Linked DNA regions of Thalassoglobus sp. JC818. The protein of the gene in region 2 interacts with the protein of the main gene of each other region in a pairwise test. Links are inferred from orthologs where the notes say so. Each region holds a gene or a part of one and is shown on either strand. Other genes may lie near its edges.

Region 1 (8,494 bases), on a different replicon or contig from region 2:
AGCTCTCTTTGACTGGGTCTTGGTTTTCACCGGCGGACACCCCGATGCAATCATGTGGGTCAACGTCGTCCTCGGCACACTTCTGGTCTTGGCGATCTGGTGGTGTACACGATTGATGGCTGGAGACAGTGCTGCCTTAATTGCGGCAGCGATTGCCTCTCTCAGCGGATTTCTGATTGACTTCAGCCGAGCCGCTTTAACTGAGACTCCGGTTTCTTTGCTGATAGTTTTGGCTGTCGGTTCTGGATTGATTGCGATTCGCGATCGTAGTCGCCTGGCGCTGGTCGCAGCTTCTGTACTCACTGCTGGTGCGTGGTGGACCAAGTACAACGGCTGGCTTCCTCTCGCGATTACAGGAGCCGGGCTGGCTGGCTGGATTGTGTTCGATCGACCGGCCTGGAAATATTGGGCGTCCCGAGTTCTGCTTTGCATTCTCATCTGCGTCGGAGCGTTTCTGTTGTGGTGTCCCTATCTCAGCACGCTCGAACAATACGGCGGTTACTCTGCCGTCGCAGCGAATCACAAGGGCTACCTCGTTGGTTTCTCGGGGTGGATCGAATCCGCACTTCGACAAATGGAAATCCACTCAGAACTGTCGAGGATAATCATTCCGGGAATCGCTCTCGGAATCGTATTCACGATGGTGAATTCGAAAGACAATCCGAAGCTATCCAAGCTGGGATTGGGAACCATCCTCGGAGGTCTCGGCATCGCGCTGATCATGAATTGGGGTTTGGCGACTTTGATTTGCCTGGCCGTCTTCGGGTTAATCAGCCTGGGTAGAGAAGAACATCGAAGCGTACCCAAAGATCTGCAACATCCGACAATTCTGGGCTGGTGGATGTTACTCGCCTGGGCGATTGGGATGACTGTCTCGATCCCATTCTATCAGCCTTATCCGAGACTAATGATGCCGTGGCATCTGGCGATGATCATCGCATGCGCCATCGGTATCAATCAGATTCTGAAGGGAAGACTTCTCGGCAAGGCTTCAGATACTGAATTATTAGAGCAGCCTTGGAACAAACGAATACTGATTGGTGGATGCATCGCACTCTGCGTTGCTGGAGTGATCCGAGGACAATCAGACGATGATCGCACAGGCTTTCGTAAACTGGCTCAAGAGATTGCTGCAGTCATTCAGAGCGAAGCAGCCAATGACGAAATTCCGCCCAAAGTGAATGTCATCTATGTGCTGGGTGAGCCTGGTCTCTATTTTCATCTGGCAAGTCAGATCACACCGGGATTGGAAGTCATCGCGCAGCCTGCTCAGGGACTGGGAATGCTCCAAACAGCGCAGCCGAATCCGGAGGTTGCCACCTACCTCGTCGCTGGGCCTCATGCAGAATCAGAACAGCGAGAACTCCCGAGCCGTTCTCATCAAACAAAGTTGATCAAACAGTTTACGTACCAACCGAGTCGCTTGGTCAAATTCGACAACTGGTCCGATCAAGAACTTGAAGGAAATCCTGAGGAGCTGGTCGAGTTGTGGAAAATCGTCGGCCCATAATCGTTTCACCTGAGCCAGAACATGCAGGATCTGCAATCACACTAGACTGACCAGATTCTCATCCGCTGAAGATTCAGAAAGACTTTCCGAACTCGTCCCCGGAGAGTTCAGGAATCGTCGCTCATTGTCCGAATCATTAATATCGGAACTTTCGAAACAGGTCCGATGATCGGACTGGTCAGCACCAATTCTGAGAGTGCGGCCGAGAACTACTCGTCTGTAGGGAGTCAGACTGGCAATGTCAGAGCATCAACAACCACAAGGAAATCGCCGACTTGGTCGTGGACTCAGTGCCCTCCTCGGAAACAATGCTCCATCAGGCGTCGAGCAGGCTGAGGGAGAACAGCTTGCCGGTGAACTGACACAGGTTTCAATCGACAAAGTCGTCCGAAACCCCTTCCAGCCCAGAAAGCAATTCGACCAGGAATCGCTGGGCGAACTGGCTTCGAGTATTAAAGAGCACGGTGTCATTCAACCGGTGATCGTCCGGGAGTATGAAGGCTCGTATCAACTCATCGCCGGTGAGCGACGCTGGCAGGCCGCCAAACGAGCCGGGCTGACACAAATTCCGTGTCGTGTGCTCGACGTGATCGACAAAACCGCATGCGAGTTTGCTCTCGAAGAAAACTTGAAGCGAAAAGATCTGAACGATCTGGAAAAAGCTCAAGCATTCCGGGACTACCTCGATCAGTTCGAGTGCACGATCGAAGAGTTGGCCAAACAACTCAGCATGAGTCGATCGGCGATCAGCAATATGCTGCGATTGCTCGAACTTCCCGATCCGGTGAAAAACGCGCTGCACTCAGAGCGAATCACCGCCGGTCACGCACGGGCCTTGCTGTCGCTCGAAGAGTCACAACAACTCGAACTCTGCGGACGAATTCAGTCTGAGAAACTTTCCGTCCGCAACACCGAAGCGGCGGTTAAGGAAGCTCTACAGAAGCCTGCGACAGAAGAAGCTCAAGCTGAGTCAAGCGAAGGCGAACAGGCAACGATTCCAATCTCGAACGGCGAGGCAGAACGCACGAATCACATGAACTCCCTCGAAGCGCAGCTTCGCGATCTGCTGGGAGTCAAAGTTTCGATCAAGCTGAAGGGTAAAGACTCCGGAACGATTCAGATTCCGTTCTCTTCAACACAAGAGTTCGAACGTCTCCTCAAAACAATGAGACGCAGCGCCGCCTGACTTATCGCCGATCCCCGATCAACTCCGGTTGATCGGGTCACTTGCCTGCATCGCAACTAGGGCAAGAGTAGTTCAGGGAGAGCCGTTCGGTCAGCCACTCTTCTTCGGCATGATCTCGGTCGACGTGAATCACGTGAATGACTCCGCGACCGAGATCGAGAGCTGTCTCGATCGAGTCGGCGATTCGGCCTCGCGCTTCCGGGTCGACTTTGACGCGATCGACAATGGCTTCGACGAGGTAATTCCGTCGATGATCAATCTGCGGAACATTCTCGACTTCGTAAGTTGTCCCGTTGATCCGCACCCGCAGATATCCCTGCGTCCCAAGTCGATCCCACAGCTTCGAATACGACTGACCGACTGGAACCTGCATCGGTGCTGCGAGGTAAAGTCTTGTCCCATCGGGATTGGAAAGAATCTTCTCGACGATCTCATCGGTCGTCTGACGAGTCACCGGTGAACCACACTCGGGACAATACATGTCTCCAAGTCTTGCGAAGAGAACACGCAGGTAGTCATAGATTTCCGTGACGGTTCCGACGGTCGAACGCGGAGTCGCTCCGACTGTTTTCTGCTCGATGGCAATTGACGGGGAGAGCCCGGAGATGTTGTCAAGTTTCGGTTTGGGCATCTGACCGAGAAACTGACGGGCATACGCCGACAACGATTCCACGTATCGTCGCTGCCCTTCGGCATACAGAGTGTCCATCGCGAGAGACGTTTTTCCCGAACCGCTCGGCCCGCAGAAGACGCTCATTTGATCGCGGGGGATGGTGATGTCGACCGATTGCAGATTGTGTTGAGCTGCTCCACGAATGCTGATTTGATCGATGGACTTTCCGTTCGCTCGGCGAGCAGCTGACGTCGAAGCCTTCTTGCGGGCTGACTTCGTGGACTTTCTTTTCGGTTTCAGAATCGGCTTGAGTGCCGCACCTGTGAACGAATTTCGACAGTTCGCGACTTCTTCCGGAGTGCCAACAGCGATGACTTCACCTCCACCTTGCCCCCCTTCAGGACCGAGGTCGATGATCCAGTCCGCTGTCTTGATCACATCCAGATTGTGCTCGATCACGAGAACCGAATTCCCCTGTTCGACGAATCCATGCAGCACTTCCAGGACCCGTTTCACATCTTCAAAGTGGAGCCCGGTCGTCGGTTCATCGAGGAGGTAGAGCGTTTTTCCGGTAGAACGTTTTCCGAGTTCTCGCGCGAGTTTGATTCGCTGAGCTTCTCCACCTGACAGCGTGGGCGAAGGTTGCCCGAGTTTCATGTAATCGAGTCCGACATCGTGAAGCGTCTGCAGCAACCGAAAGATCTTCGGATGGTTTTTGAAGTGTTCGATGGCCTCTTGAACATCCATCTCGAGCACGTCGGCAATCGACTTGTCTCGATACTTAACCTCGAGAGTTTCGTGATTGAATCGATGCCCTTCGCACACCGTACACGGAACCCAGATGTCCGCGAGGAAGTCCATTTCGAGTTTTGTTGCGCCATGTCCTTCGCAAGCTTCGCACCGGCCATCTGCCACATTGAAGCTGAATCGCCCTGGCTGATAACCTCGGAGTTTCGACTGCGGAAGTTGCGCGTACAACGTGCGAATCTGATCAAGCAGTTTGACGTATGTCGCTGGGTTCGATCGCGGAGTCCGGCCGATCGGAGATTGATCGATATCAATCGCTTTGTCGAGATGCTCAAGGCCTTTGATGGAATCGTGAGCACCGGGCTGACCGAGGCCTTTATTCAGCTCAGAGTTCAAAACTTCCCAGAGGATGTTATTGCACAACGAGCTCTTGCCTGAGCCACTGACACCGGTCACGCACACGAACATTCCCAACGGAATTTCGACATCAACGTTCTTGAGATTGTTCTGGCGTGCTCCGCTAATCTTGAGTGAGTTCTTGGTTCGCGGTCTGCGTTCTTTCGGAACCTCGATCTTCTTTCGTCCGGAGAGGTACGCTCCAGTCAGACTCCCATCGTGACTCATCACTTCATCGGTCGTGCCGGTAACGATGATCTCGCCGCCTCGCACACCCGGTCCCGGACCGAAGTCAACAATGTGGTCGGCCGCCATCATCGTCTCTTCGTCGTGCTCGACGACAACAACTGTATTCCCCTGATCACGCAAATCGAGAAGACTTCCGAGCAGCATTTCGTTGTCGCGGGGATGCAGCCCGATCGATGGCTCGTCGAGGATGTAGAGAACTCCGACCAAGCCTGATCCGATTTGGCCCGCCAGCCGGATGCGCTGTGATTCTCCTCCTGACAGTGTCGGGGCCGTTCGATCGAGTGTCAGATATCCCAAGCCGCACTTCTGAAGAAAGACGAGTCGACCACGAATCTCCTTCAAAGCCTCTTCGGCGATCATTGCTCCCGTTGCGTCAAGTTCAAGCTCGGTGAAGAACTGGCAGGCGTCATCGATTGGGAGTGCACACACTCCGGGAAGCGATTGGGTCTCCGGGATCTCGGAACTGGAAACTGAGGTTGAGCGAATAAGGACGTTTCTAGCTTGCGGGTTGAGACGTTGCCCCTCGCAAGATCGGCAATTGACGACCTGCATGTACTTTTCGAGTTGTCGTCGCCGCATCGGATTCTTGGCTTTGCGGTACTCCTCAAGCAGCTCAGGAATGTATCCGTTCCAGGTCCCGCCATGCTTCCATGTTCCGCCCGAATGTCGCCACGAGAACGTGATGTGCCGGGCTCCCATTCCGTGCAGAAAGAACTGCTGAGCCTGAGCCGGAACGTCGCTCCATTTCGTTTTCAGAAAGGAGCCTTTGGGGAGATCGCAGTCTTCCTCAATAGCGGAAGCCACCCCCTGAAAGATGTGCCGTTTCCATCGACCAATTTTCTTCGAACCCTTCATGAGATCTAGAGCGCCCCTAAGAATCGGCTTGTCGGGCTGCGAGATCAAAAGGTCCAAGTCGAAATCATGCCGCACCCCGAGGCCGGTGCAGTCAGGGCACATTCCAAGCGGGCTGTTAAAGCTGAACAACTGCGGTGAAGGAGGTTCGTAGCTGACCCCACACGCAGCACAGGCATACTTTGCGGAATAGAGTTTCTCTGGAATGTCGCAGTCAGAAGGTGCAACGATCAACATTCCATCGCTGAGCTTGATCGCCGATTCAATCGCTTCCGAAAGTCGAGTTCGCTGAACTTTCGATGCGATGAGGCGATCGACAACGATCTCGATCGTGTGCTTGAAATTCTTCTTGAGCTTCAGATCGTCAGACAGATTGACAACTTCTCCATCGACGCGTGCTCGCAAAAACCCCTGCTTCAGCAAGTCAGCGAACAGGTCTTTGAACTCTCCCTTCTGCTGCTGAACGATGGGAGCGAGAATCAGAAACTTAGTGCCGTCCGGAAGAAAGAGAATGCGTTCGAGAATCTGGTCGGTCGTTTGAGCACTGATCGGTTCGCCGCACTGAGTACAGACGCCCTGACCGACCCGGGCGAACAGAACGCGAAGATAATCATAGATCTCTGTGATCGTTCCGACCGTGCTTCGCGGATTCCGCGAAGTCACTTTCTGCTGAATCGAAATCGACGGAGCCAGCCCGCTGATGGTATCGACGTCCGGTTTTGGCATTTGGCCCAGAAACTGCCGCGCGTACGTCGAGAGAGACTCGACATACCGACGTTGACCTTCTGCATAAAGCGTGTCAAAAGCGAGCGAACTCTTTCCGGAACCGGACACGCCCGTCATGCAGATCAATTGATTTCGCGGAAGTGTCAGCGAAACGTCTCGCAGGTTGTGCTCACGGGCCCCGCGAATTTCAATGTCTGCCGCCGGCATGCGATTGTCAGTCCTTTAAGAATTGATCCTGAAACCGAAAAAATGTTCGGTTCCGGAAAGTATAGGCAGACGCACCGGCGAGGAAAGTGATCGATCAAAGCTCGCTGCGAGCGAGATCAGCACTTCCAAGACAACTCCCAAGCGACAGTCAAGAGCTTCTCATAGATCAACAGGAGCCAACAACGAACGAATTCGAAAATTGAGACACTAAATCATCGACTGAAGTCGTCGAAGCTCTTTAGGAAGCTGGAAGGTGACGCTCTCTTCGCGAGTCGTAATTTCCTCGACTTCCGCACCGTAGTTGTCGACCAGATAGGTCAAACAATCCTGGACCACAACCTCTGGAGCACTCGCTCCGGCGGTGATCAGCACGTTTTCGACTCCTTCAAACCATTCCGCTCGCAATTCGGCTTTTCCATCGATCAGATGAGAAGGCGTTCCCTCGGCCAGCCCGATTTCCATCAATCGGCGGCTGTTGGAGCTGTTCTGACTTCCCAGCACGATGACAAGATCGACCTGCTCGACAAGCTGTCGCACAGCATGTTGTCGATTCGTTGTCGCATAGCAGATGTCTTCTTTGGGTGGAGACTCGATGCTCGGGTACTTCTCTTTGAGCGCTTTGATGACGACGCCAGCTTCTTCGACACTCAATGTGGTCTGAGTCAGATAGACGATCTTGTCTTCATCTTTGAAAGGAAGTTCCTGCACTTCTTCAGGAGTCTCGATGAGAGTAATACTCTCGGGAGCTTCTCCCATTGTCCCGATCACTTCGTCATGTCCTTCATGACCGATCAAGATGATGTTGTAGTGTGCCTTGGCGTATTTCACTGCTTCCAGATGCACCTTCGTAACGAGCGGACAAGTGGCATCGATCGTCCGCAAATCGCGTTGACGGGCTTTGTCGCGAATCTCCGGCGAAACGCCGTGCGCACTGTAAAGCAAAATGGCTCCCTCAGGGACGGATTCGATTTCGTCAACAAAGGTCACGCCCTGCTGCGTGAAACGATCCACGACGTATCGGTTGTGAACAATCTCGTGGTAGACGAAAATGTCCGGACCAAAAGCTTTGATGCATTCATCAAGGCACTCGATTGCCATGTTGACACCCGCACAAAAGCCACGGGGATTCGCCAGCAGGATCTTCATGGAGATGCTTTCCGAAACGTAATTTCAATTCGACTTATTGTTGACTGAGCCCGGTGTAAAACCGAAGTTTACTCTGGAAGATCACATGGAATCCAGTGCGAAGCTTTCAATGTCTCGCAGGAACAATGCAATCGCCGAAGAGTACTATTGCCACAGAGTTCTTCCAGACGGAACCCGCCAGCTTGCAATCACCTCCCGCCACAGCACAAGCGCTCGACTCACACTCTTACGCACTTTTCTCTGCCAACTGAGAAAACGGAGCAACTATGCATCAAACAAAACTGATCGCATTCCTTTTAAGCGCCCTCTGCTGTCACAGCTATGCATTTGCACAAACTGAGACCACGACGCCTTTTTCAACAGAGTCCGAAGAAGGATTCGTCTCGCTTTTCGACAGCGAAAGCCTAAACGGATGGCAAGGTGCGAAGAATGTTTATTACGTGGAGGATGGCTTACTTCACTCCGTTCCCGACCAATCGGGAAACCTCGAAACCATTAACGACTACAGTGACTTTGTGTTGCGTTTCGAATTTCGCCTGACATCCGGTGCGAACAATGGAATCGGCTTGCGAGTTCCACCCGGTCAACACGCTGCGACGCAAGGCATGGAAATACAACTCATCGACGATTCCAACGACTTCGCTAAAAAGCTGAAACCCTATCAGACACACGGTTCCGTATACGGGCTGATCCCCGCGAAACAGGGATTCCTGAAACCTGTCGGAGAATGGAACGAACAGGAAATCCGGTGTGTTGGTTCGCGAGTTACCATCATCACCAACGGGATGATCGTCGTGGATGGAGACGTGAAGAAAGCCTACGCCGCAGGCCCCCTCGACGACCGTGAGCACCCCGGCATCGA
Region 2 (7,047 bases):
ATTCTATGGTGATCGCAGCGGAATGATTGTCGATCCGTTTGGACACAGTTGGTCGCTGGCCACTCACATTGAAGATGTGACTCCCGAGGAAGTCCAAAAACGATTTGATCAAATGATGAGTGGCGGAAACGGCTAATCGCAGTCACTGATAGTTCAGGGAGACGATCACGTTTTCTCCCAAAGCGATTCATCATCGCTGGGAACACTGGTCGCATTCTCGAGCAGCGTGAAGAACTCATCGATCGATTCCACGACGGCCACCAACTTGCGATGGTTGTCGGACATAAATCCTTCACTGATTCCGTGATCGATCATTTGAATCAGGTGATCATAGTAGCCGTTCACGTTGAGCAGCGCGACAGGCTTTCGATGAAATCCAAGCTGCGCCCACGTCAGGATTTCGCAGAGTTCTTCGAAGGTTCCCAGACCGCCGGGCAATGCGATAAAGGCATCCGCTTCCTCAGCCATCATGGCTTTTCGTGTGTGCATTGAGTCGACAATTCTCATGTCTTGGACTCCCGGATGCGCTAATTCTTTCTGCTGCAGCGATTCCGGGATGACTCCGATGACCGATCCTCCGTGCTCCAAGGTAGCATTCGCGACGACTCCCATCAGCCCGATGTGTCCACCGCCGAAGACGAGCGTTCGCCCGGACTTTGCCAACCGTTTCCCCAACTCAGCAGCTGTCGATGAGTACAGCGGATTGCGTCCGGTTCTAGAGCCACAGAAGACGCACACGCTTTTAATTTCTGCCATCAAATCTCTTTCCGTCGTTTCTTCTTTCGTGAAGACTTTCAATGGGTTGCGTCAGGCTGGCATCAACGCAAACTGACCGATCGCCAGCGTGACATACAATCCCAAGCCACATCCTACCGCCAACCACAAGTATTTCCCGAGCATCGATCGAGCAGACTCGTGTGATTCTGCGCTCATTAACTGAGCCTGTCGAATTCCACCTGTTGCAAGGAGCAGATTGACGAGAAGGGTGACGATCGCCAGAGCGATGAAACCTCGATGAGGTTCGGTGAGATGCGTCAAAACCGAACGTTGATGCGGCAAGAGCAGGGCATTGAACAACATCAGTCGCCACCAGGCTCCCGGAAGCGGAGGAACACCGCAGAGACTGAGAGTCGCGGCCATCTCCCAGATTTTCGATTGCGATGGCCTTTCGTTTTCATCCTCCTCGCAATGCGATCGATCAAACGAAGACCAGACGTAGACGAATGCAGCGAGCGATTCGATGACGAGAATCAAACAAAACAAGCTGTCGGGCGAAGTCAGATTCGATGATTCCTCCCAAGACAAGCGAGGATTTCGAGCCGACCAGACGGACAGAACGGTTGCAAGATTTGCCTGGCCGAAAATCACATTCGTCAGAATTCTTCCTCTTGAAGTCGAGTCGATTTGCGATTGAAGTCGCAATCCCCACAGGCCAAGACAACAGATGGAGATTGCCGCGAGGAGAGACGCTTCTGAAGTCGTCCACTGACTCAGCAAGCTGAATCGAAACAGAAACACAGAAGCAGCCAGAACCGGCAAGATCGTGCGACTGAGGAGATTAGCGATCGAGGAATCTTCATTGCTCGCGGCATCACGTTTGATTGACATCCATTCAAGCGACGCGAACAGGCCCACGACAATCAGCAGCACGGAAGTCTTGCGAATCGGCTCGTACGAACTCAACTCGCCGAGCAGATAACCTCCCCACAATCCGCTCAGCACGATGATGGCCTGCCGCTTGTCGACCGACCGCTGCAACCGCCCCGAGGCAAATTCACAGAAGGTCCCCGCAAATAGACAGCAGGTGAGGGCAGCCATCAAGAGGATGGGAAGAGAGACAACACAAAGCGTCAACAGCGATCCGCACAAGAACAGGTATCGAGAAAGTCCGACGGATGAATCGTTAATTCCATCAACCAACTTGAAAATCGGAGCTGCCCAGAGTGCTGTCCCAGTCAGCGACAGCAACAACGACAAAAGCACGATCAGCGGACGATCTACCGGCAAAGTGAAAGGCACGTCCTTAGCGGCAGCGGCAAACAGACTTGCGATAGATGCTGTCACCGCTACGAGCAGTACCGAACCATTCAGAATTCGTCTCTGCCTGCCACTCATTGCGACGAGACAGCCAAATCCCCCTCCCACGAGATAGAGACCGCACATCACGATGATCGCGTTTCCAATTCCGGTCACGTCATTCAAAACCTGTTCATTTGTTTCGTAGCTGCTAGAATTTGCACATCATCGTCAATGCTCTGAATGAAGGCAATCGGCTGCCATGCCACGTTTTGAACTCGCTTCTGAATTTCAGCCCGCCGGAGATCAACCTGCAGCGATCGCTTCGCTGGTTGCAGGGATTGAAGAGGGAAAGAAGTCTCAGGTGCTGCTGGGAGCCACCGGAACAGGAAAGACGTTCACAGTCGCGAACGTCATCCAGCAGGTTCAACGCCCAACTCTGGTCCTTGCTCACAACAAAACGCTGGCTGCCCAGCTCTACGGAGAGTTCCGCGAGTTCTTTCCGAACAACGCGGTGACCTACTTCGTCAGTTACTACGACTACTACCAGCCAGAGGCGTACATCCCGCAGCGGGATATCTACATCGAAAAAGACGCTAGCATCAACGACGAAATTGACCGACTCCGTCTTTTGGCCACGAGCGCGCTCGTATCGCGACGGGATGTGATTGTCGTCGCCAGTGTCTCCTGCATCTACGGTCTCGGTTCGCCACAGGATTACCTCGACATGATGGTGCCGCTAAATGTTGGGGACACCATTGACCGAGACAGCTTCCTTCTGAAGCTTGTCGACATCCAATACGATCGAAATGACATCGACTTCCAGCGAGGAAAATTCCGCGTCCGGGGCGACGTCATCGAAGTCTGGCCCGCATACGAAGAATTTGCTTATCGAATTGAACTCTGGGGCGACGAAGTCGACAAGCTTTCGATTATCGATCCCATCAGTGGGGTCGGCAGCAAGTCCCTGAAGGACATCTACATTTATCCCGCCAAGCACTTCGTCATGCCTCAAAACCGCATCGATGATGCCATGGAAGAGATCAACGAAGAGCTCAATCAGCAGCTGGCGAAGTTTCAGAAAGAGGGCAAACTCCTCGAAGCGCAGCGACTCTCTGCGCGCACGCGTCACGACATGGAACTCCTCAAAGAAATGGGGTTCTGTCCGGGCATCGAGAACTACTCCCGAGCGTTAACCAAGCGTAAGCCGGGTGATCCGCCAGCGACGCTGTACGACTTCTTCCCGAAGGATTTCCTCTTTGTGGTTGATGAGTCGCACCAGACCATTCCACAAGTCCGTGCGATGTATCATGGGGACCGCTCTCGAAAGGAAACGCTCGTCAATCACGGTTTCCGCCTGCCAATGGCACTCGACAATCGCCCCCTCAAATTCGAGGAATGGGACCAGCGGCGCAACCAGACGATCTTCGTCTCCGCGACCCCCGCTGAGTGGGAACTCGATCAGACGAAAGGAGAAATTGTCCAGCAGATCATTCGTCCGACGGGGCTTGTCGATCCAGTAGTGCGAGTTCAGTCAGCACGCGGTCAAGTTCCTCACCTGATGGAGCAGATCCGCATTCGGGCCGAACGCGGTGAGCGAACTCTCGTCACCACACTCACGAAACGACTGTCTGAAGATCTTGTCAACTACTTGCAAGAGGAGGGCATTCGTTGTGAATGGCTGCACAGCGAACTCGACGCAATTGAGAGAGTCGAAGTTCTCCGCGAATTGCGAGAAGGCAAATTCGACGCTGTCGTCGGCGTCAACCTCTTGAGAGAAGGACTCGATCTTCCGGAAGTGTCTCTCGTTTGCATCCTCGATGCGGACAAGGAAGGTTTCCTGCGCAGCGAAACGAGTTTGATTCAGACAATCGGCCGGGCTGCCCGAAACGTGAATGCGGAAGTCTTTCTTTATGCAGACTCAGTCACGCAAAGCATGCAGCGAGCAATGGATGAGACAACCCGCCGCCGAGAGATTCAACTCAAGTACAACGCTGACCATGGAATCACTCCAGAAACCATTCGCAAAGCGATCAAACGCGGAATCGAAGAAGAAATCTCCGCACGCAAGATTGAACAAAGTGCGAGCGGTCGAGCCAGCGAAGTGGAATACATCAATCAGGAATACCTGAAGGAACTCGAAGCAGAGATGCTTCAGGCTGCCGAGAATCTCGAGTTCGAGCGTGCAGCCCATCTCCGCGATCGAATCTCTGATCTCCAGAAGCAACTCGACAAAGCGGATGGAGCCATCGCTGTTCCGAAAGACAGCGGACCGAAGGAGAAACGACAAAGCAAGTCACAGGGCAAACGCGGCAAAAAGAGAGGCTCAAGAAAACGCGTCCCTCGCCCACGTCGTGGTGATTAGACCACCTTCAATGAAATCTTCTTCGAGTGTTCCCGGCGCGATTTTCGGTGATCGAAGAACGCGCGCCATTGCGGACAATGAATGAAGTTATCGAAAGTGACTATTCAGATTTCTCGCTGTCGTCCGGTTTCTTTTTGTCTTTGTCGCTCGCTTGCCCGCCGGTGTTGTAGATCTTTGCGGACTCAAGGGGTTCTGCTTTTCGAACGACAACTGAATGCGCCAGCTTGGGATTCTTGTCGGTGTAGTAATACGTGACGGTATCGCCGGGCTGAATGAAGGTGCCGGCACTTCCGAGCACGACGGACACTCGCTGTTTTGTGGCTTGATTCGGATCCACAAGAATCTTCCCCGGCGAAACAGGGGGCACCGAAACGCCGACGTTTCCGCCTCCGACTGACATTCGCACTAAGTCCGTCGCATTGATCGTCAACGGATTCATACTTACGACGACTCCCGTGATCGTCATCTCAGACGCATCCTGCTGGAGCGTGCGAGTTTGCTGCCGAGCGGTTTGTTGAGGGCTGAGATGGACCGTCACACTCGCATTGCGAAGAGCCCCTTTGCCTGCGATGACGCCGTTGACTGTGATAACTGCGCCGGGACGGACAAATCCGGGATCACCGACTCCTTCAACACGGACGGTGGTCTTAGGCGTCATTGGAACTGGCCCCGTTTTGCCATCCTTCTCCATGACGATCCCATTTCGGGACACGCTCTTGACCGTTCCCTGCACGGGGTACAACGTGTATGTGGAGTAAGTCGTCACCTGGCCCAAAGCTGTGCTGGAAGCCAGACTCACTAGTAAAATCACTGAGGCGAGAGTCTTCATACGGCACCTGTTTCTATTCGAGCATTTTTTGATTTGGTGTGCACGATCTCGCACGAGCAAACACAGCTTTTTATCTTATGAAACAGAACAAGCGAGTGCACAGGAAAGAGCAACTTGCTCTAGCAAAAAACTTGTAATGATTCGTTGTACCCGATCCGAATCCTCATCGAAACTCTGCAGCTGGAAACTTCCTTGTGAAGCTTTCCCGGGACCTTGGTCGAGCAGTCAACCAAAAGAAACATTCGCAGAACTGCCGCGAAGAGAGATCGACGGGCCTGATTGCTCGGCGAAGCGGTTTACTTCGCTTCCGGACTGATCGTCCAGCACGAGTCGTGCTTTTCGAAACCAATGTGCGGGTAATAGTCCACTGCTTGAGGAGCGGACAGGAGAATCAGTCGCACATCAAGACCACTGGCAATTCGCGTTTGCCGAATCAGCTCCTTGCCGATGCCTTGCTTCTGGTACGCAGCATCGACCGCGAGGTCTGACAGGTACGTGCAATACGAAAAGTCTGTGATCGACCGGGCGATGCCGACGAGTTTCCCATCTTCAGTTCGGGCGGAGATGATGATGTCCGCATTGTCGAGCATGCCTTGTAATCGGTCTCGCTCGGAAAGCGGTCGCCGGGCTCCGAGGGTCGACCGCACGAGGAGATCTCTGAACTCGTCGAAGCCGAGTTGTCCTTCCCGCTGAAATGAAATCAATTCTGACACACGACCTCTCCGCAATCGTTGAAACTTTCATTCTGTGCCCGAACCGACGACAGAGATATCCGTGATGTGTTACTCGTGAGACTTCTGAACGATCTCAACGAGCCTCTTCATCGGCCCGGTCAGCTTTCGTCCTCGTTTCCACAAAAACACAATTTGCCGTCGGCCAAGTTGTTTTCGCAGCGATCGAACGAACAGCCCGTCACAGAGATGCCCGTCCAGACGGCCCGCGACAACTCCCACACCTAGACCGGCTCGAACACAGGCGATCGTGAAACCACTGTTGTCTGTTTCGACGGTTACTCGTGCATTCAGGTGCTCGCGATGAATCGCATGCTCGAATGCATCTCGTCCGTGAGTTCCGGGAACAGTCACCACGAGATCATGCTTCACAAGTTCGCGGAGGCTGTTCTGCTTCGCCTGACAGTACGGATGACTCTTCTCCGCGATGGCCAGAAAGTCAATGAAATAGGCTGGCTCAAAATGGACTCGGGCAGAGGAGCGTGGAGACTCCGCTTCAAGAGTCAGCGCGAGATCCGCTTCGCCGCTCAGGACCATCTCTTCAGCGAGTCGATTGTTTCCGTGTCGAATGACGAGCGTGTTTTCGAACTCATCTCGAAAGTCTTTGAGAGGGACGACGAGATCTTCCATCAACATTCGAACGCCGGTCACGAGTGTGATCGATTCGTATTCGGATCGTTCGTCGCTGACGGTTTCGAAGGTGGAATCGATCCCCGCGAGTATCTCAGAGAACTGATCGTACAGCTGTTGAGCTTTCAGCGTCGAAACAATTCGACGGCCTTCTTTCTCGAAGAATGTGGCTTCGTAGAGTCGCTCGACGGCTTGAATCTGCTGCCACACGGTTGGTACTGACAACTGGAGGCGTCGGGCAGCCGGCGCGTAACCGTTTTCCTCAAAGACACATTGGAATGTTTGCATCTGCTGCACGCTCAGCTCGCTGGCGCGAGGCTGAACGTTTGAAGAACTCGGTGGAACGCCCATTTGACTATTTCTCTATTCTAAACGAATTTCCGACTGTGTTTCATTTCAACGAACGACAATATTAGATAAAGTCTCGGTGATATGAACCCATCGCACGCAATTTCTCCGACTGTTTCAGTAGCGAC

The links. The genes of interacting proteins can lie anywhere in the genome.
Region 1: the proteins of uvrB (region 2) and uvrA interact in binary tests that used the Escherichia coli proteins (3 or more experiments, as listed by UniProt). The link is inferred for Thalassoglobus sp. JC818 from one-to-one orthologs.

What each region holds. Positions count from the first base shown.
Region 1 is NZ_JBFEFI010000003.1:262,060-270,553, reverse strand. The notes cover bases 2,534-6,872. They hold uvrA (excinuclease ABC subunit UvrA), read right to left. Parts: upstream 6,487-6,872; coding sequence 2,734-6,486; downstream 2,534-2,733. Other genes in these bases: ispH (4-hydroxy-3-methylbut-2-enyl diphosphate reductase), read right to left, coding at 6,694-6,872; AB1L42_RS08950 (ParB/RepB/Spo0J family partition protein), read left to right, coding at 2,534-2,696. In the rest of the region: AB1L42_RS08955 (glycosyltransferase family 39 protein), read left to right, coding at 1-1,510; more of AB1L42_RS08950, read left to right, coding at 1,749-2,533; more of ispH, read right to left, coding at 6,873-7,632; AB1L42_RS08935 (DUF1080 domain-containing protein), read left to right, coding at 7,899-8,494. UniProt on the Escherichia coli protein: The UvrABC repair system catalyzes the recognition and processing of DNA lesions. UvrA is an ATPase and a DNA-binding protein. A damage recognition complex composed of 2 UvrA and 2 UvrB subunits scans DNA for abnormalities.
Region 2 is NZ_JBFEFI010000001.1:912,477-919,523, forward strand. What follows is about bases 1,938-4,829. They hold uvrB (excinuclease ABC subunit UvrB), read left to right. Parts: upstream 1,938-2,278; coding sequence 2,279-4,381; downstream 4,382-4,829. Other genes in these bases: AB1L42_RS03285 (hypothetical protein), read right to left, coding at 1,938-2,202; AB1L42_RS03295 (hypothetical protein), read right to left, coding at 4,482-4,829. In the rest of the region: AB1L42_RS03275 (VOC family protein), read left to right, coding at 1-136; AB1L42_RS03280 (TIGR00730 family Rossman fold protein), read right to left, coding at 166-756; more of AB1L42_RS03285, read right to left, coding at 808-1,937; more of AB1L42_RS03295, read right to left, coding at 4,830-5,210; AB1L42_RS03300 (GNAT family N-acetyltransferase), read right to left, coding at 5,507-5,923; AB1L42_RS03305 (LysR family transcriptional regulator), read right to left, coding at 5,993-6,922; AB1L42_RS03310 (MFS transporter), read left to right, coding at 7,004-7,047. UniProt on the Escherichia coli protein: The UvrABC repair system catalyzes the recognition and processing of DNA lesions. A damage recognition complex composed of 2 UvrA and 2 UvrB subunits scans DNA for abnormalities.